One region of the Cellulomonas sp. FA1 genome, then DNA from elsewhere that is predicted to be linked to it. Evidence: predicted binding sites of a transcription regulator. Region 1 holds the regulator's gene; the other holds the start of a gene.
What was found. Region 1 encodes LexA, which represses DNA repair genes until DNA is damaged. Its sites were predicted from a motif close to TCGAACANNTGTTCGA; they were not measured.

Region 1 (9,376 bases):
GCCGACGCGGTCGCTGACCATCGTCGGGGACGTCGCGCAGACGTCGTCCGCGGGGGGCACGCACGACTGGGAGGCGATGCTCGGGCCGCTGCTGCGCGGGTCCTGGCGGCTGGCCGAGCTCACCGTCAACTACCGCACGCCCGCGACCGTCGCGCACGCCGCGCGGCGGGTCGCGCTGGCCGCGGGCCTGCCAGTGAGCCCGCAGACGTCGGCGCGGGACGTGCCCGACGCGCTGCGTCTGCACCGGGTCGCCGGCGGCGACGTCACGACGGCCGCCGCGGCCACCGCACGCGAGCTGGCGGCCACGGTCGGCCAGGCCGGCGGTGCGGGCCGCGTCGCGGTGGTCGCGACGCCCGCGCACGCGGCCGCGGTGCGCCGCGCGCTGGACGGCACCGCCGAGGACGCCCCGGGCGGCGAGCTGCCGGACCTCGAGCAGACGCTCGTCGTGCTCACGCCCGGTCAGGCCAAGGGGCTCGAGTTCGACGTCGTCGTGCTCGTCGAGCCCGCCGACGTGCTCGCGGCCTCGGCCGGGGACCTCTACGTCGCGATGACCCGCCCGACCCACGCGCTGCACGTCGTGCACGCGCGGGACCTCCCGCGGGGATTCGTCGAGCGGGACTGACCGACCGCCGTACGGCGCCCGGCGGTGCGACACGGCCGCGCCGGGCACACCGTCCCGTCCTTCGGGACGGCTTTGGTCCGCCCCGCGGACCGGGAGCACCATGGGGCGTGCCTACCGCGCTGCTGCTCGAGAACCTCCACCCCCACGCCCGGACCATCCTCGAGTCCGCGGGCTTCGACGTCGTGACGCGGACCGGCGCGCTCGACGAGGACGAGCTCGCCGAGGCCCTGTCCGGCGTGCAGGTCCTGGGGATCCGTTCCAAGACCCAGGTGTCGGCCGACGTGCTGGCCGCCGCGCGCGACCTCGAGGTCGTCGGCGCGTTCTGCATCGGCACCAACCAGGTCGACCTGCACGCGGCGGCCGGGCGCGGCATCGCCGTGTTCAACGCGCCGTTCTCCAACACGCGCTCGGTCGTGGAGATCGCGATCGCCGACATCATCTCGCTGACGCGGCGCCAGACGGTGCTGGACAAGGAGATGCACGCGGGCGTCTGGAACAAGTCCGCCACCGGTGCGCACGAGGTCCGCGGACGCACGCTGGGCATCATCGGCTACGGCAACATCGGCACGCAGCTGTCGGTCCTCGCCGAGAACCTCGGTATGTCGGTGGTCTTCTACGACACTGCCGAGAAGCTCGCGCTCGGCAACGCGCGTCGCATGCGCACGCTCGACGAGCTGCTCGAGACCGCCGACGTCGTGACGCTGCACGTCGACGGCCGCGCCGGCAACGCCGGCATGTTCGGCGCCAAGCAGATCGCCCGCATGAAGCCGGGTGCGATCTTCCTCAACCTGTCGCGCGGGTTCGTCGTCGACTACGCCGCGCTGCGCGACGCCGTGCTCGCCGGTCACGTGGCGGGAGCGGCGGTCGACGTCTTCCCCGAGGAGCCCAAGCGCAAGGGCGACCCGTTCGTCTCCGAGCTGCAGGGCCTGCCCAACGTCATCCTCACGCCTCACACGGGCGGCTCGACCGAGGAGGCCCAGGAGGCCATCGGCCAGTTCGTGGCGCACAAGGTGCGCGACTACCTCGCGACGGGCTCGACGAACCTGTCCGTGAACCTGCCGAACCTCGCGCTCGACCAGCGCCCCGACGCGCACCGCGTCGCGTACCTGCACCGCAACGTGCCGGGCGTGCTGGCGACCATCAACGCGACGCTCGCCGAGCACGGCGTCAACATCGAGGGCCAGCTGCTCGCGACGCGCGGCGAGCTGGGCTACGTGGTCACGGACGTCGCGTCGCCCGTGCCCGCGGCCGTCGCCGCCGCGCTCACCGAGCGACCCGAGTCGCTGCGGCTGCGCCTGCTCGACTGACGTCCGTCGGCGAGCGCCCGCCCGCCCCGGGCCGCACGCACGACGAGGGCCGCGCAGCACGTGCTGCGCGGCCCTCGTCGTGCGTGGTGTCAGGCGGAGCCGGACTTGCGCTGGAAGCGCCGCTGCACGGGCCCGGCGGTCTCCGACCCGTGCACGGCCCCGGTGTTCCGGCCCCCGTCGGCCGTCCGGTGGCCGCTCGACCTCTTGCGCTCGAGCGCCTCGCGGAACTTCTCCCTGGTCTCGTCGCTCACTGCCGACGGCTTCTCGTCCTGCGTCATGCGATGGTCCTCCGCTCTCGCGACGTGGTCGTCGGGCTCCCCCAGCGTGGTGGACGCGAGGGCCCGACGCCAAACGGTTTGGTGCGACCGGCCTCGGGCGGGCCGGCTCGGCCGGATCAGCCCTCGGCCGTGGTCACCGCCGCGGCCTGCGGGGTACCGGCCGCCGTCTCGGCTCGTTCGGCGCGCAGCGTGCGGATCGCCGACTCGAAGTCGTCGAGCGAGTCGAACGCCTGGTAGACGGACGCGAACCGCAGGTACGCGACCTCGTCGAGCTCGCGCAGCGGGCCCAGGATCGCCAGGCCGATGTCGCCGGCGTCGATCTCGGCCGAGCCCGCGGTCCGCAGGTTCTCCTCGACCTTCTGCGCGAGCAGCGCGAGGTCGTCCTCGCTCACGGGCCGACCCTGGCAGGCCTTGCGGACGCCGTTCGCGATCTTGGTGCGGCTGAACGGCTCGGTCGCGCCGGAGCGCTTGACGACGGACAGGCTCGCGGTCTCGATGGTCGTGAACCGCCGCTGGCAGCTGGGGCACTGGCGCCGCCGACGGATCGAGGACCCGTCGTCGGACGTGCGGGAGTCCACCACGCGCGAGTCGGGGTGCCGGCAGAAGGGACAGTGCACAACGAACCTCTCGGCGTTGCCGATCACGGGACGGCGCCCGCCACGACACGCGCCGGACGGACGCACGCGACGGTAGGACGTCGCAGGCGCAACTGCAACATCGCGTGCCTCGGCAGCGCGAGGGCGGCCGCCGTGCGACGGCCACCCTCGCCGGGACGCCCCCGTCCCTTCGTGGCGCCGACTCGCCTCGGCGCCACCTGCTGCTGCGCGCTGGCGGACCCGGACGCGCCGGGTCGCCGCACACACCTCCGGCTGGCCCCCCAGCCTGCCGAATGAGGTAAGGCTAACCTAGCCGGAGGCGTCGGCACTGACAACCCGCGTCCACGGTCAGCCCACGGGCACGACGAGCGTCTGCCCAGCCGTGAGCCCGGCCGACGGCAGCTCGTTCAGCCGCTGCAGGCGCAGCACCACGTCCCTGACGTCCTCACCGGGCGCGGCGACCTCCGACGCGATGCCCCACAGCGTCTGCCCGGGCGCCACGACCACGCGCTCGACCTCCATCGCCGACCGAGGACCGTCGGCGTGCGCCGAGACGGCGACCCCTCCCGCACCCGCGGCGACCAGCAGGCCCAGGCCCCACACGACGACTCGACCGCGCACCGTCAGGCGCAGAGGAGCCTCGGCGCGCGGTGCGGGGCGCCGCGGCGCAGCCGTCGAGGACGCCCGCCCACCCCGGAACGCGCCGGGAGCGATGGTGATCGCACTCATGCCGTACCCCTCTCGCCGCCGGACCCCGGCCTCCGGGGTGCCGCTCGGATTCGAACGTCTGTTCGTCGAACGTCTGTACGATGTCTACCAGAGCCGACCGACATCCGTCGAGACACGCTCGAACAGATGTTTGATCCGCCCGGGCCGCCCGCCTAGGGTGGCTGCTGCAGCGAGTGCACCACCGACCACCGACATCTCCCCCGGGCGACGTCGGTGCGCAGGGGCGCCGTTCCCGCACCACCAGCGGGTCCGGGCCTCGACGCGGCGGGGCGACGCTGGGCGCGCGCCCCCCGGCCCGCGCCGACGCGACAGCAGGAGGCGCAGTGGACGTGCAGGAGCGCTCGACGACGGGCACCGACCGGACGCGCGCCGCGGGGACCGCGGCGCCCGAGGTCGCGGAGGTCCCGGGCGACGGCCTCACGTCCCGGCAGCGGCTCGTGCTCGAGACCATCCGGTCCTCGGTCGAGCGGCGGGGGTACCCGCCGAGCATGCGCGAGATCGGCGACGCGGTCGGGCTGACCAGTCCCTCGAGCGTCAAGCACCAGCTGACCGCGCTCGAGCGCAAGGGCTACCTGCGCCGCGACCCGAACCGGCCGCGCGCGATGGAGGTCGTGCAGCCCGACGACGCGCGGACCGTCACGGCGCTCGGCGACCGCGCGGGCGTGGCGCTCGGCGACGGCGACGCCGCGGAGCGCGACGGCGCCCCGACGCCCTCGTACGTCCCCGTCGTCGGGCGCATCGCCGCTGGTGGCCCCATCCTCGCCGAGCAGGTGGTGGAGGACGTCTTCCCGCTGCCTCGCCAGCTCGTCGGCGAGGGTGAGCTCTTCCTGCTCAAGGTCGCGGGCGACTCGATGGTCGACGCCGCCATCTGCGACGGCGACTGGGTGGTCGTCCGCCGGCAGCCCGTCGCCGAGAACGGCGAGATCGTCGCGGCGATGATCGACGGCGAGGCGACGGTCAAGACGCTCAAGCGGGTCGACGGCCACGTGTGGCTGCTGCCGCACAACGCCGCCTACTCCCCCATCGACGGCGACGGCGCGACCGTGCTGGGCCGGGTCGTGAGCGTGCTGCGCGCGTTGTGACGCCGACCGCGTGCGGGGCGCTGCCCGCCGCGCGACGCTGGTCGCCGGTGCCGGAGCCGCCGGCGCCGTCACCGGTGAGGAGGCGCCGCATGCCCGCACGACGTGACCCCGGCCCCAGCGTCAAGGACCCCGAGCTCTACGAGTCGTTGCGCGACGAGGGCAGCAGCAAGGAGAAGGCCGCGCGGATCGCGAACGCGGCGGCGGCACGCGGGCGGTCGTCCGTCGGCCGGTCCGGCGGGCGCTCGCGCGACTACGAGGAGTGGACGGTCGAGGACCTGCGCCGCCGCGCCGCGGAGATCGGCGTCGAGGGTCGGTCACGCATGCGCAAGGGCGAGCTCATCGACGCGCTGCGCCACCACTGACGCTCCCGCGACCGCGGACGGCACGAGGGCCGGACGGGAGTCCCCGTCCGGCCCTCGTCGCACGCCGACCTCGTCAGAAGCCGAACCGCCGGGCGACGGAGCGCACGGCCTCCGCCGAGCGGCGCATGCCCATCAGCTCGTCGGAGGACATCGGCACCTCGAGCCGCTCGCGCACGCCCGACGACCCGACGATCGACGGCACGCTGAGGCACACGTCGGACATGCCGAGATAGCCGTCGAGCAGCGACGACACGGGCAGGATGCGGCGCTCGTCCTTGAGCACGGCCTCGATGATGCGCGACCCCGCGAGCGCGATCGCGTAGTTCGTCGCACCCTTGCCCTCGATGATCCGGTAGGCGGACTCGACGACCTCGCGCGCGATCGCGTCGCGCACCTCGCGCGTCAGCGGCCCGCCGTCACCGCTCGCCCACTCGAGGATCGGGACGGAACCGATCGTCGCCGAGCTCCACAGCGGCAGCTCGGTGTCCCCGTGCTCGCCCGCGACGTACGCGTGGACGTTCTGCACCGCGACGCCCGTGTGGCGCGCGATGAGGTAGCGCAGGCGCGAGGAGTCGAGCACCGTGCCCGAGCCGAACAGCTGCGACGGCGGCAGGCCCGAGATCTTGAGCGCCGCGTACGTGACGACGTCGACCGGGTTGGTCACCATGACGTAGACCGCGTTCGGCGCGACCTCGACGATGCCCGGCAGCACCTTCTGCACGAGCGAGATCGTCGCCTCCGCGAGGTCCAGCCGCGACTGCCCCGGCTTCTGCTTGGCACCCGCGGTGAACATGACGACGTCGCAGTCGGCCATGACCGACACGTCGTCGGAGCCCATGACCTCGGCCATCGACATGAACTGGATGCCGTGCGAGAGGTCGAGGACCTCGGCCTCGACCTTCGCCTTGTTGACGTCGAGCAGCGCGACCGTGCGCGCCGCGCCGCGCATGAGCGCCGCGTAGGCCATGGTCGAGCCGACCGCACCCGCCCCCACGATCCCGAGCTTGGACGTGCGCCGCGGCACGGACGGCGTCGGGCTGAAGGCGTACTCGTCGCCCTCGATGGCGTCGACCATGGTCGTTTCCCCTCGTCACGGGCGCGGAACCGGTGGTGCGGGACGGGCCCGCCCGGTGCGGCACCTCCCCTGCACGAGGCTAGTCGGATCCGGCGAGCCGACGTAGCGCGGAGACCACGACGTCGCGGTCCGTGGTGCGCCAGAACGGCGGCATCGACCGCTGCAGGTACTCGCCGTACCGCGCCGTGGCGAGCCGCGGGTCGAGCACGGCGACGACGCCGCGGTCCTGCGAGGACCGCACGAGCCGGCCCGCACCCTGCGCGAGCAGCAGCGCCGCGTGCGTCGCGGACACCGACATGAAGCCGTTGCCGCCGGCTCGCGCGACCGCGTCGGAGCGCGCGGACCGCACCGGGTCGTCGGGCCGCGGGAACGGGATGCGGTCGATCACGACGAGCCGGCACGCCGGGCCGGGCACGTCGACGCCCTGCCACAGCGAGAGCGTGCCGAACAGGCAGGTCGGCTCGTCGGCCGCGAAGCGCGCGACGAGCGTGGGCAGCTGGTCGTCGCCCTGCAGCAGCACGGGCACGTCGAGCCGCTCGCGCATCGCCTCGGCCGCGACGGTCGCGGCACGACGCGACGTGAACAGGCCGAGCGTGCGCCCGCCGGCCGCCTCGACGAGGGTGGCGATCTCGTCGAGCTGCGCCTCCGTGGCCGGTTCGCGGCCCGGCGGCGGCAGTCGCCTGGCGACGTAGCAGATGCCCTGCCGCGGGTAGTCGAACGGGCTGCCGACGTCGAGCCCGCGCCAGCGCGGCGGCTCGTCGGCCTCGGGGCGCCGGGGTCGGTCGCCCGTCGCCGGGACCGCGGCCGCGGAGGACGCGCGGCTCGCCGTCCCCGTCGGCTCCGTCGCGCCGGCGACGGACTCGTCATGCGCGCCCTCGAGCGTGGTCGGACCGACGGGTGCGGCGTCGGGGCGCTGCACGAGGCCGACGGCGCGCGCGGTCGCGTCGAACGACCCGCCGAGCGTCAGGGTCGCCGACGTCAGCACCCCCGAGCGGCCGGCCAGCAGGTGCGTCCGCACCAGGCCCGCCACCGCGAGCGGGGCGGCGTGCAGGCGGGTCGTCGGGACGCCGCGGCGGTCCTCGCCGCGCGCGCACCACAGCACGGTCGCGGCGTTCTGCTCGGGGTCGGCGGCCATGCGCTCGGCGACCTCGAACAGCGCGAGCATGGCCGAGGTCGCCATCTTGCGGCCGCCGTCGGCCGCGTCGCGCGACCCGCCCTCGGGCTTGAGCGCCGTGAGCATGGTGCGCGCGGCGTCGCGGACGGTCGCGACAGCGGTGCGGACGTCCTCGGGGAGCCCCTGGGGGAAGCGCCCCTCGGGCAGCGGGACGATGACGCTCGCGAGGTGCTGGCCGGCGGTGTCGACGTCGGTGGTGGGCACGCCGCCGTGCCGGCGGGCCAGCCGCGCGGCGTGCTCGATGGTCGGCAGCGACAGCTCCGCGGTGGCCTGCGCGGTCACGCGGTCGGCGAGCTCGTGCGCCTCGTCGACGACGATCACCTGGTGCTCGGGCAGCACGTTCGGGGACCCCGAGGCCGCGATGCCGAGCATCGCGTGGTTCGTGACGACGACGTCGGCCTCGCGCGACCGCGCGCGTGCGGCCTCCGGGAAGCACTGCGCGAGCATCGGGCACTGCCCGCCGAGGCACTCCATGGCGGTCACGGAGACCTGCCGCCACGCGCGGTCGGAGACGCCGGGGACGAGGTCGTCGCGGTCGCCCGTGGTCGTCTCCTCGGCCCACTCGCGCAGGCGCACGACCTGGTCGCCGAGGGACTCGCGCCCGGACTCGGTCTCCTCGGGCGGGTGCTCCGCGGCGCCCGGCCGCTCGGGGACGTCGAACAGCGTGCCCTGCTCGTCGGACGGGTAGCCCCCCGCGACCTTGTGGACGCACAGGTAGTTGTGCCAGCCCTTGAGCAGCGCGATCTGCGCCTGCCGCGGCAGGTGGGACGCCAGCGCGGTGGTGACGAGCGGGAGGTCGCGCGTCAGCACCTGCCGCTGCAGCGCGAGCGTCGCGGTCGAGACGACGACGCGCTCGTCCGCGCGGACCGCGTGCCGCACCGCCGGCACGAGGTAGCCCAGCGACTTGCCCGTGCCGGTGCCCGCCTGGACCAGCAGGTGCTCACCCGTGCGCAGCGACTCGGCGACCGCGACGGCCATGGTGTGCTGACCCTCGCGGCGACCGCCGCCCAGCGCACCGACCGCGAGGTCGAGCAGCTCGCCGACCTCGGCGACCTCCTGCGCGTCGCGGCCGGGTGCGGTCACGGCCGACGTGCCCTGCGCCGGGGCGGCCGGGCGAGGGGTCGGGTCGGGGTCGGGCACCGCGACAGCGTAGTCGCGGCCCCCGACACCCCCGGCACCCGCGACCTGGCGGGTCGGCACGCCCCGGGCTCAGCCGCCGACGGGCAGGTGCCGCGCCCACCAGTCGATCAGGTGCTCGAACCGCGCGCGCCGGTGCGTCGGCCGCCCCGAGCGGGACAGCTCGTGCCCCTCGCCGGGGAACAGCAGCAGCTCGGCCTCGACGCCGCGGCGGCGCAGCTCGACGTACCAGCGCTGCCCCTGCTCGACGGGGCAGCGCCAGTCCTGCTCCGAGTGGACGACCAGCGTGGGGGTCGTGACCCGCCCGACGTGCGCCATGGGCGACTGCGCGGCCACCGCGGCCGGGTCGACCGCGTGGTCGCCGACGTACTCCAGCCCGAACCACCAGCCGATGTCCGCCGACCCCGTGAAGCTCACGGGGTCGAGGAACCCCCGCTCGACGACGGCGGCGGCGAACCGGTCGGTGCGCGTCGTCAGCCACGCCGTGAGGTAGCCGCCGTACGACCCGCCGAGGACGCCGACACGTGCCGCGTCGAGCTCCTGCGGGTGGGCCTCGAGCGCGGCGTCGAGCAGCGCGAGCACGTCGTCGGCGTCGACCGTGCCCATCGCCTGCCGGATCGCGCGGCCGTGCGCGCGCCCCCGGCCGGAGGACCCGCGGGGGTTGCCGAGCACGACCGCGTAGCCCGCGCCCGTGAGCACCTGCACCTCGTCGAACAGCGCGTGCGTGTACTGCGCGAACGGGCCGCCGTGGATCATCAGCAGCGTCGGGTGCGGACCCGCGCCGTGGCGCGCGGGGTCGGGCAGCGCGAGCCAGCCGTGCACCTCGTAGCCGTCGGGCGACGTGGCCGTCAGGGGCGTCGGCAGCACCGTGCGGCCGGTCGCGCGCAGCGGGCCGGACCAGTCGGCGAGGACCCGGCCGTCGTCGTCGACGCGCAGCAGGGCTCCGGCGCTCGTCGGGGTCGCGGCGCTCGCGACGATGCGCAGGTCGCCGTCGTGGACGACGGCCGCGGCGCC
Region 2 (9,376 bases), 460 kb from region 1:
GACTACGTCGAGGACAAGATGGTCGTCCGCCGCGACGGCAAGCGGTTCATCACCCCGATGCTCATCGTCATGATCGCGATCGGCACCGCCGACATCATCTTCGCGGTCGACTCGATCCCGGCGATCTTCGGCCTCACGCAGGAGACCTACCTCGTCTTCACGGCCAACGCGTTCTCGCTGCTGGGCCTGCGGCAGCTGTTCTTCCTCATCGACGGGCTGCTCGACAAGCTCGTGTACCTGTCGTACGGCCTGGGCTTCATCCTCGGCTTCATCGGCGTGAAGCTGCTCATCCACGCGCTGCACACCAACGAGGTCGGCTTCATCAACGGCGGCGAGCACGTCACCGCGATCCCCGAGGTCAACACGTGGGTGTCGCTCGGGGTCATCATCGCGACCCTGGTCGTCACCACCGTGCTGTCGTTGCGCCGCACCCGCAAGGACGCCGCCGCGTCGGCGGCCGCGCAGGCGTCGTCGCGCGAGGCGCGCCTCGGCGTGCACGCCGACGCCCCCGAGGGTCCCGGCGTCGGGCGTGACGAGATCCGGGACGACCGTCCGTGACCCACGAGCTGCCCGCGGCCTTCCAGGTCGCCTCGCTCGTCGCGGTCGTCGCGATCCTCCTGGTCGACCTCGCCATCGTGCGGCGCCGTCCGCACGTGCCGAGCGTGCGCGAGAGCGTCACGTGGGTGCTCGTGTACGTGGGTCTCGCGCTCGCCTTCGCCGGGCTGCTGTCCGTCGTCGGCGGCGCGGCGCCCGCGGGGGAGTTCGTCGCCGGCTGGTTGACCGAGTACAGCCTGTCGGTCGACAACCTGTTCGTGTTCCTGCTGATCATGTCGAGCTTCGCCGTGCCGCGGGAGCAGCAGCAGCGCGTCCTCATGGTCGGCATCGTCGTCGCCCTCGTGCTGCGCGGCGGGTTCATCCTGGCCGGTGCGGCGCTCATCGAGCGGTACACGTGGGTGTTCTACCTGTTCGGCGCCTTCCTCGTGTGGACGGCCGTGAAGGTCGCCCGCGAGGGCGCGGGCGACGACGACGAGGAGTACAGCGAGAATGCGGTCGTGCGGGTCGTGCGGCGCGTGCTGCCGATGTCCTCGACGTACGACGGCGGGAACCTGCGCACCGAGCGCGACGGGCGGCGCGTCTTCACGCCGCTGCTGGTCGTCTTCCTCGCGATCGGCACGACCGACGTGCTGTTCGCCTTCGACTCGATCCCCGCGATCTTCGGGCTCACGCACGACCCGTTCATCGTGTTCACCGCGAACGTGTTCGCGCTGATGGGGCTGCGCCAGCTGTACTTCCTGCTCGGCGGGCTGCTCGACACGCTCGTGTACCTGCCCTACGGGCTGGCGGCGGTCCTCGCGTTCATCGGCGGCAAGCTCGTGCTCGAGGCGCTCGCGACGAACACGCTGGGTTTCGTCAACGGCGGCGAGCCCGTGGCGTGGGCGCCCGAGGTGCCGACGTGGCTCTCGCTCGTGGTCATCGCGGGTGCGCTGGGTGCCGCGACGGTCGCGAGCCTCGTGCTGGGCCCGCGGCGGTCGGTCGCGGCGCCACCCGCGCAGCACGACGACCCCCCGGCCCCCGGGCGACCGGGCGCCTGACGCGCGCGCGGGGTGGGCGCGTCTCGTGCCCACCCCGGCCGGTCGGTCTCAGACGGTCGTCGCCCACGGGCCGAGCACGACGTCCCACGCGCGCACGTCGGTGGCGGCGACGAGCCCCTCGCGCGCGAACGGGTCCTGCGCGAGCAGGAGGCGCAACGCGGCCTCGTCCGTGGCGCGGAACACGAGCAGAGCGCCCGGGTCGCCGTCCGTGAACGGTCCCGAGCCGAGCAGGGCGCCGGCGTCGGCCTGCTGCGCGAGCCACGCGCGGTGCTCGGGACGCACGGTGTCGCGCACGTCGGCGCGCTCGTCGTAGGTGTAGCGGACGGCGAATGTGGTCATGACGACATCCTGCCCGAGCCGCGCGGCGCGGTGGCCGCGCGCGGCGGTGGCAGAGTGGCGGCATGACCTCGACGACCCCGCCGGCACCGCGGCGGCAGCGCACCCTGCTGACCGACGAGCTGCTCGAGCGCATCCGCTCGCGTGCCGACGCCCACGACCGTGACAACACGTTCCCGCACGACGACCTCGCCGACCTCGTCGCGGCGGGCTACCTCACGGCGTTCGTGCCGGAGCGGCTCGGCGGTGCCGGCCTGACCCTCGAGGAGGTCGCGCGCGAGCAGGTCCGGCTCGCGGGCGCCGCGCCCGCGACGGCCCTCGCGGTGAACATGCACCTCGTGGTGACCGGGCTCGCGGCGCTGCTCGACGCGCGCGGCGACGGCTCGGTGGAGTTCGTGCTGCGGGACGCGGCCGCCGGCGAGGTGTTCGCGTTCGGCAACTCCGAGGCCGGCAACGACCTCGTGATGTTCGGGTCGCGCACGCGCGCCGAGCGCCAGGACGACGGCGGCTACCGGTACCACGGCACCAAGATCTTCACGTCGCTGTCGCCCGTGTGGACGCGGCTGGCGACGTTCGGCCTCGACGACTCCGACCCCGACGACCCGCGCCTCGTGCACGGCGTCGTCGCGCGCGAGGACGGCGGCGTGCGGGCCAAGGACGACTGGGACACGCTCGGCATGCGCGCGACGCAGTCCGCGACCACGGTGCTCGACGGTGCGTACGCACCGGCGGACCGCGTGTACCGGCGGCTGCCCCCGGGCCCGAGCGCCGACCCGTTCGTGTTCGCGCTCTTCGCGGTCTTCGAGACGCTGCTGGCTGCCGTGTACACGGGGATCGGGCGCCGCGCGCTCGAGGTGGGCGTGGCGCACGCGCGCCGCCGCACCTCGATGAAGAACGGCGGGCGCAGCTACGCGCAGGACCCCGACATCCGGTGGCGGGTCGCGGACGCCGCGCTCGCGCAGGACGGCGCCGAGCTGCAGCTGTTCGCGCTCGCGCGCGACGTCGACGAGCGGGTCGACCACGGCGCGCGGTGGTTCGCGCAGCTCGTGGGCCTCAAGGTGCGGGCCACCGAGACCGCGCGCGTGGTCGTCGACCACGCGCTGCGGGTGTCGGGCGGCGGCGCCTACTTCACGGGCAGCGAGCTCGCGCGCCTGTACCGGGACGTGCTCGCCGGCATCTACCACCCGTCGGACGACGAGTCCGCGCACGCGACGGTCGCGGCGTCGGTGCTGGGGCCGCTCGAGGGCTGACCGCTCACCAGCCGCGTGCCGCCCAGGCGGCCAGCTGCGGACGCTCGGCACCGAGCGTCGTGTCGTCGCCGTGCCCGGGGTAGACCCAGGTGTCGTCGCGGAACCGGTCGAACACGCGTGCCGTGACGTCGCCCAGCAGCGCCGCGAACCGCGCGGGGTCGCCGCCGGTCGCGCCGACGCCGCCGGGGAACAGCGAGTCGCCCGTGAACAGGTGCACGCGCCCCGGCACGGCGCCCGGCGCCGCGGCGTCCGCGGGCTCGGTCAGCGCGAGCGCGACCGACCCCGGGGTGTGCCCGCGCAGCGCGACGACCTCGACCACGAGGTCGCCGACCGCGACGGTGTCGCCGTGCCGCAGACGCGTGGTCACCGGGTGGTCGGTCGCGGCGGCGATCGCGTCCGCGTCGTCCACCCCCGCCGCGACGCGCGCGCCGGTCACCGCCACCACCGACGTCAGCGCACCGACGTGGTCGTGGTGGCGGTGCGTGACGACGACGACGTCGAGCCGCGCCGACGGCGAGCCCTCGCGCACGAGCGCGAGCAGCCGGTCCGGGTCGGCGGGCGCGTCGACGAGCAGCTGCGCGCCCGTGCGACGGCACGTCAGCAGGTAGGCCGCGTTGTCCATCGGACCGACGGCGACCTTGCGGATCTCCGCGCCGTCGAGCACGCGCACGTCGGTCGGTCCGCCGACGTGCACCCGCCCCGTGTAGCCCGGTCCCGTCATCGTGCCTCGACCGAGGTGCCGTCGTCCGCCGCGTCGACCGCGGCGGCTGCCCGGGACGCGACGTCGTGGCTGTGGGCCGCGCGCACGAGCGCGAGGTGGGACAGCGCCTGCGGCACGTTGCCGACCATGCGCCGCGCCCGCGGGTCGTACTGCTCCGCGAGCAGCCCCACGTCGTTCGCGAGCGGCACCAGCGCGTCGAGCACCCGGGTCGACCCGGCGACGTCGCCCGCGCGCGCGAGCGCGTCCGCGAGCCAGAACGAGCACGCGAGGAACGGCGCCTCGTCGCCCTCCAGGCCGTCGTCGGTCCGCTCGGCGCGGTAGCGCAGCAGCAGCCCCGGCGCGACCTCGAGCTCGTCGCGCACCCGTGCGACCGTCGCGAGGACGCGCGGGTCGTCCGCGGGCAGGAAGCCGACCTGCACCATCTGCAGCAGGGACGCGTCCGTGTGCGTCGCTCCGTAGTGCTGCACGAAGCTGCCGACCTCGTCGGACCAGCCGTGCGCGAGGACGTCGGCGCGGATCTCGTCGCGCGCGGTGCGCCACCGGTCCAGCGGCGCCGGCAGGCCGTGGTCCTCGGCGCCGCGGATCGACCGGTCGAGCGCCGCCCAGGCCATGAACTTCGAGTGCGTGAAGTGGCGCGGCTCGCCGCGGACCTCCCAGATGCCGCGGTCCGGCTCGCGCCAGCCGCGCACGAGGTCGTCGACGAGCCGTCGCTGCAGCGACCACGAGTCCGCGGTCTCGGCCAGGCCCGCGTCGCGCGCCATCGCGAGGGCCGACATCACCTCGCCGAGCACGTCGTGCTGGACCTGGTCGACCGCGCCGTTGCCGAGCCGCACCGGCCGCGACCCGGCGTAGCCCGGCAGGTGGTCGAGGTGCGTCTCGGGGAGCCGGCGCCCACCGTCCAGGCGGTACATGATCTGCAGGTCGCGCGGGTCGCCGGCCACGGCCCGTTCGAGCCAGTCCCGCCACTGCGTCGCCTCGTCGCGGAACCCCTGCTCGAGCAGCGCCTCGAGCGTGAGCGCCGCGTCGCGCAGCCAGCAGTACCGGTAGTCCCAGTTGCGTTCGCCGCCGAACGTCTCGGGCAGCGAGGTCGTCGGCGCGGCGACGATGCCGCCCGTCGTCACGTCGGTCAGCATCCGCAGGACCAGCAGCGAGCGGACGACGGCCTCGCCGTACGGGCCGTCGTACGTGCAGTCCCGCGCCCACAGGCCCCACGCGATCACGGTCTCGTCGAGCCGGTCCGGCACCGTGAGCCGCGACGGGACGCGCTGCCACGAGTGCACCCACGTGAGGGACAGCTCGACGCTCTCGCCCGCGCGCAGCGTGAAGCGGTCGCGGTGCCGGTGGTCGACGGCGCGGGGGAGCCGGTCGCCGCGCAGGACCAGCGAGTCGGGCCCCGCGATCGCGCGGATCGCGTCGTTCCCGTCGGCGTCGCGCTCGTGCCGGACCCACGGCTGGATGCCGCCGTAGCCGAACCGCACGACCCACTCGTGCTCGACCTCGACCTCGCCGTGCGTGCACTCGACGCGCCGCACGACGTCGCTGCGGCCGTCGCCGAGCGGCATGGCGTCCGTCGCGACGGCCGTGCCGGTCGGCGTGACGTACGTCGTGTCGAGCACGAACGAGTCGCCACGGTACGTCCGCGTCACGGACGTCGCGTCGCGCACCGTCAGGAGCCAGCGCCCGTGGTCGGGCGTGCCGAGCAGCGCCGCGAAGCACGCGTCGGAGTCGAAGCGCGGCAGGCACAGCCAGTCGAGGGACCCCTCGCGCGAGACGAGGGCGGCGGTGTGCCCGTCTCCGAGGACCGCGTAGTCCTCGATGGGCACCTGGCAGCCGAGCAGGTCGGGGTGCCGGGTGGACGCGTCGGGGCTGGTCGTGAGCTCCATCGCGACCAGCATGGACCGGACGGGCGTCGCTCGCGCGCGCTGCGGCGCGGGCGTGCGCGTGCGGCCGACGGGACGCGCGTCACGTCGAACACGTGTGCGATTGTCGGAGGGCGGTCGTAGACTGCACGGCTGTGACGCAACCTCTGTCCGACCGTCTCGTGGTCCGCGGCGCCCGGGAGCACAACCTCCGCAACGTCGACCTCGACCTGCCTCGCGACGCCATGATCGCGTTCACCGGCCTGTCCGGCTCCGGCAAGTCGTCGCTCGCGTTCGACACGATCTTCGCCGAGGGCCAGCGCCGCTACGTCGAGTCCCTGTCGGCGTACGCGCGGCAGTTCCTCGGGCAGATGGACAAGCCCGACGTCGACTTCATCGAGGGCCTGTCGCCCGCCGTGTCGATCGACCAGAAGTCGACGAACCGCAACCCGCGGTCGACCGTCGGCACCATCACCGAGGTCTACGACTACCTGCGCCTGCTGTTCGCGCGCGCCGGCACGCAGCACTGCCCGGTCTGCGGCGAGCGCGTCCAGGCGCAGACGCCGCAGCAGATCGTGGACCGTCTGCTCGAGCTGCCCGAGGGCACGCGCTACCAGGTCCTGGCGCCCGTCGTCCGCGGCCGCAAGGGCGAGTACGCCGACCTGTTCCGCGAGCTGCAGGGCAAGGGCTTCGCGCGCGCCCGCGTCGACGGCGAGGTCGTCCAGCTCGCGTCGCCGCCCACGCTCGAGAAGAAGCTCAAGCACGACATCGAGGTCGTCGTCGACCGGCTCGTGTCGCGCGAGGGCGTGCAGCGTCGCCTCACCGACTCGGTCGAGACCGCCCTCGGGCTCGCGGGCGGCCTGCTGGTCGTCGAGCTCGTCGACGCCGACGCGGACGACCCGCAGCGCGAGCGCCGCTTCTCCGAGCACCGCTCGTGCCCGAACGACCACGTCCTCACGCTCGACGAGATCGAGCCCCGCACGTTCTCGTTCAACGCGCCCTACGGCGCGTGCCCCGAGTGCACCGGCATCGGCTCGCGGCTCGAGGTCGACCCCGACCTCATCGTCCCGGACGACGAGCTGTCGCTCGCCCAGGGCGCGGTCGCGCCGTGGGCGCAGACGTCCTCGGAGTACTTCCAGCGCGTCCTGACGGCCCTCGCGGACGACCTGGGCTTCTCGATGGACACGCCCTGGCGTGCCCTGCCGAAGCGCGCCCGCGACGCCGTCCTGCACGGGCAGAACCACGAGGTGCACGTGCGCTACCGCAACCGGTGGGGGCGCGAGCGGCAGTACTCGACGGGGTTCGAGGGCGTCATCACGTTCCTCGAGCGGCGTCACTCCGAGACCGAGTCGGAGTGGAGCAAGGAGAAGTACGAGGCGTTCATGCGCGAGGTCCCGTGCCCCGCGTGCGACGGCGCCCGCCTCAAGCCCGAGGTGCTCGCGGTCAAGGTCGGCGGCCGCTCCATCGCCGACGTCTGCTCGCTGCCCATCGACGAGGCGCGCGACTTCATCGACGGCCTCGAGCTCGGCGAGCGCGAGCGCGCGATCGCCGCGCAGGTCGTCAAGGAGATCCAGGCGCGGCTCGGGTTCCTGCTCGACGTCGGCCTCGACTACCTGTCGCTCATGCGCCCCGCCGGCACGCTCTCGGGCGGCGAGGCGCAGCGGATCCGGCTCGCGACGCAGATCGGCTCGGGCCTCGTCGGCGTGCTGTACGTGCTCGACGAGCCGTCCATCGGGCTGCACCAGCGCGACAACCGCCGCCTCATCGAGACGCTCACGCGGCTGCGCGACCTCGGCAACACGCTCATCGTCGTCGAGCACGACGAGGACACCATCCGCACCGCCGACTGGATCGTCGACATCGGCCCCGGCGCGGGCGAGCACGGCGGTCGCGTCGTGCACTCGGGCGACCTCGAGGGCCTGCTCGCGTCGCAGGAGTCCGTCACGGGCGCCTACCTCTCGGGGCGGCGCTCGATCCCCATGCCCGCGACGCGGCGCCCCGTGGACCGCTCGCGGCAGGTCACGGTGGTCGGCGCGCGCGAGAACAACCTGCGCGGCATCGACGTGTCGTTCCCGCTCGGCGTGCTCACGGCCGTCACCGGGGTGTCGGGCTCGGGCAAGTCGACGCTCGTGAACTCGATCCTCTACACGGTCATGGCGAACGAGCTCAACGGGGCCCGGCAGGTCGCCGGGCGTCACAAGCGCGTGACGGGGCTGGACCAGCTCGACAAGGTCGTGCACGTCGACCAGGGTCCGATCGGCCGGACGCCGCGCTCCAACCCCGCGACGTACACGGGCGTGTGGGACCACGTGCGGCGGCTGTTCGCCGAGACGTCGGAGGCCAAGGTCCGCGGGTACACGCCGGGACGGTTCTCGTTCAACGTCAAGGGCGGGCGCTGCGAGGCGTGCTCGGGCGACGGCACGCTCAAGATCGAGATGAACTTCCTGCCCGACGTCTACGTGCCGTGCGAGGTCTGCCACGGCGCGCGGTACAACCGCGAGACGCTCGAGGTGCACTTCAAGGGCAAGACGGTCGCCGACGTGCTCGAGATGCCCATCGAGGAGGCCGCCGAGTTCTTCGCCGCGGTGCCGGCGATCTCCCGGCACCTGCGCACCCTGGTCGACGTCGGCCTCGGGTACGTGCGCCTCGGCCAGCCCGCACCGACGCTCTCGGGCGGTGAGGCGCAGCGCGTCAAGCTCGCGTCCGAGCTCCAGCGCAGGTCGACGGGACGCACCATCTACGTGCTCGACGAGCCCACCACGGGTCTGCACTTCGAGGACATCCGCAAGCTGCTCGGCGTGCTGCAGTCGCTCGTCGACAAGGGCAACACCGTGCTCGTCATCGAGCACAACCTCGACGTGATCAAGAACGCCGACTGGGTCGTCGACATGGGCCCCGAGGGCGGGTCGGGCGGTGGCACCGTCGTGGCGCAGGGCACGCCCGAGCACGTCGCGTCGGTGCCGCAAAGCCACACCGGCCGGTTCCTCGCCGAGGTGCTCGAGCCCGAGCGCGTCGAGGTGAGCGCCTGACGCGTGCGTCTCAGGGGCTGACGGTGACGGGTGCGGGCTCGTGCCGCACCGTGAAGTTGACCGACCGCGCGATGAAGCAGTGCTCGTGCGCGCGGCGGTGCACGTCCGCCAGCAGCGCGTCGTCCACGGCGCGGCCGTCGGACGCCGTGCCGCCGCGCACCGTCACGCGCGGCCGCAGCACGACCTCGGTGAACTGGCCCTGCCCCTGGCTCTCGATGCGCATGGTGCCCGAGGCCGCGTCCTCGTACCCGACCACGACGACGCCCGCGCTCGCCGCGAGGTGCAGGAACCACAGCATGTGGCACTGCGCGAGCGCGCCGACGAGCAGGTCCTCGGGCGACCAGCGGTCCGCGTCGCCACGGAAGTGCGGGTCCGACGTGCCGAGCAGGGCGGGCTTGCCGCCCGCCGTCAGCGCGTGGTCGCGGCCGTAGGACGTGTAGGTCGCGGTCCCCGCGTCACCCGCGCCGGTCCACGAGAGGTCCACCGAGTACTGGTGCAGCAGCTGTGCCATGCACCGACCCTAGTGGTGCACGTCACACGTGCGCCCCGCGGTGGCCGCGTGGCGAGGCCGTGTCGGTGCCGCGAACTA

Region 2: the regulator LexA is predicted to act here: its motif matches at 5,867-5,882, upstream of uvrA (excinuclease ABC subunit UvrA).

The regions. Positions count from the first base shown of each region.
Region 1 is NZ_LBMY01000001.1:624,485-633,860, reverse strand. Features, by position in the region: gene GY42_RS02790 (HelD family protein) at 1-622, shown strand, start outside; gene serA (phosphoglycerate dehydrogenase) at 730-1,929, shown strand; gene GY42_RS02780 (DUF5302 domain-containing protein) at 2,019-2,207, opposite strand; gene nrdR (transcriptional regulator NrdR) at 2,324-2,824, opposite strand; gene GY42_RS02770 (LysM peptidoglycan-binding domain-containing protein) at 3,152-3,532, opposite strand; gene lexA (transcriptional repressor LexA) at 3,856-4,614, shown strand; gene GY42_RS02760 (Rho termination factor N-terminal domain-containing protein) at 4,704-4,976, shown strand; gene GY42_RS02755 (L-lactate dehydrogenase) at 5,050-6,051, opposite strand; gene GY42_RS02750 (ATP-dependent DNA helicase) at 6,131-8,365, opposite strand; gene GY42_RS02745 (S9 family peptidase) at 8,435-9,376, opposite strand, start outside.
Region 2 is NZ_LBMY01000001.1:1,081,185-1,090,560, reverse strand. Features, by position in the region: gene GY42_RS04870 (TerC family protein) at 1-558, shown strand, start outside; gene GY42_RS04865 (TerC family protein) at 555-1,592, shown strand; gene GY42_RS04860 (YciI family protein) at 1,641-1,931, opposite strand; gene GY42_RS04855 (acyl-CoA dehydrogenase family protein) at 1,994-3,178, shown strand; gene GY42_RS04850 (MBL fold metallo-hydrolase) at 3,183-3,899, opposite strand; gene GY42_RS04845 (glycoside hydrolase family 15 protein) at 3,896-5,782, opposite strand; gene uvrA (excinuclease ABC subunit UvrA) at 5,926-8,787, shown strand; gene GY42_RS04835 (OsmC family protein) at 8,798-9,298, opposite strand.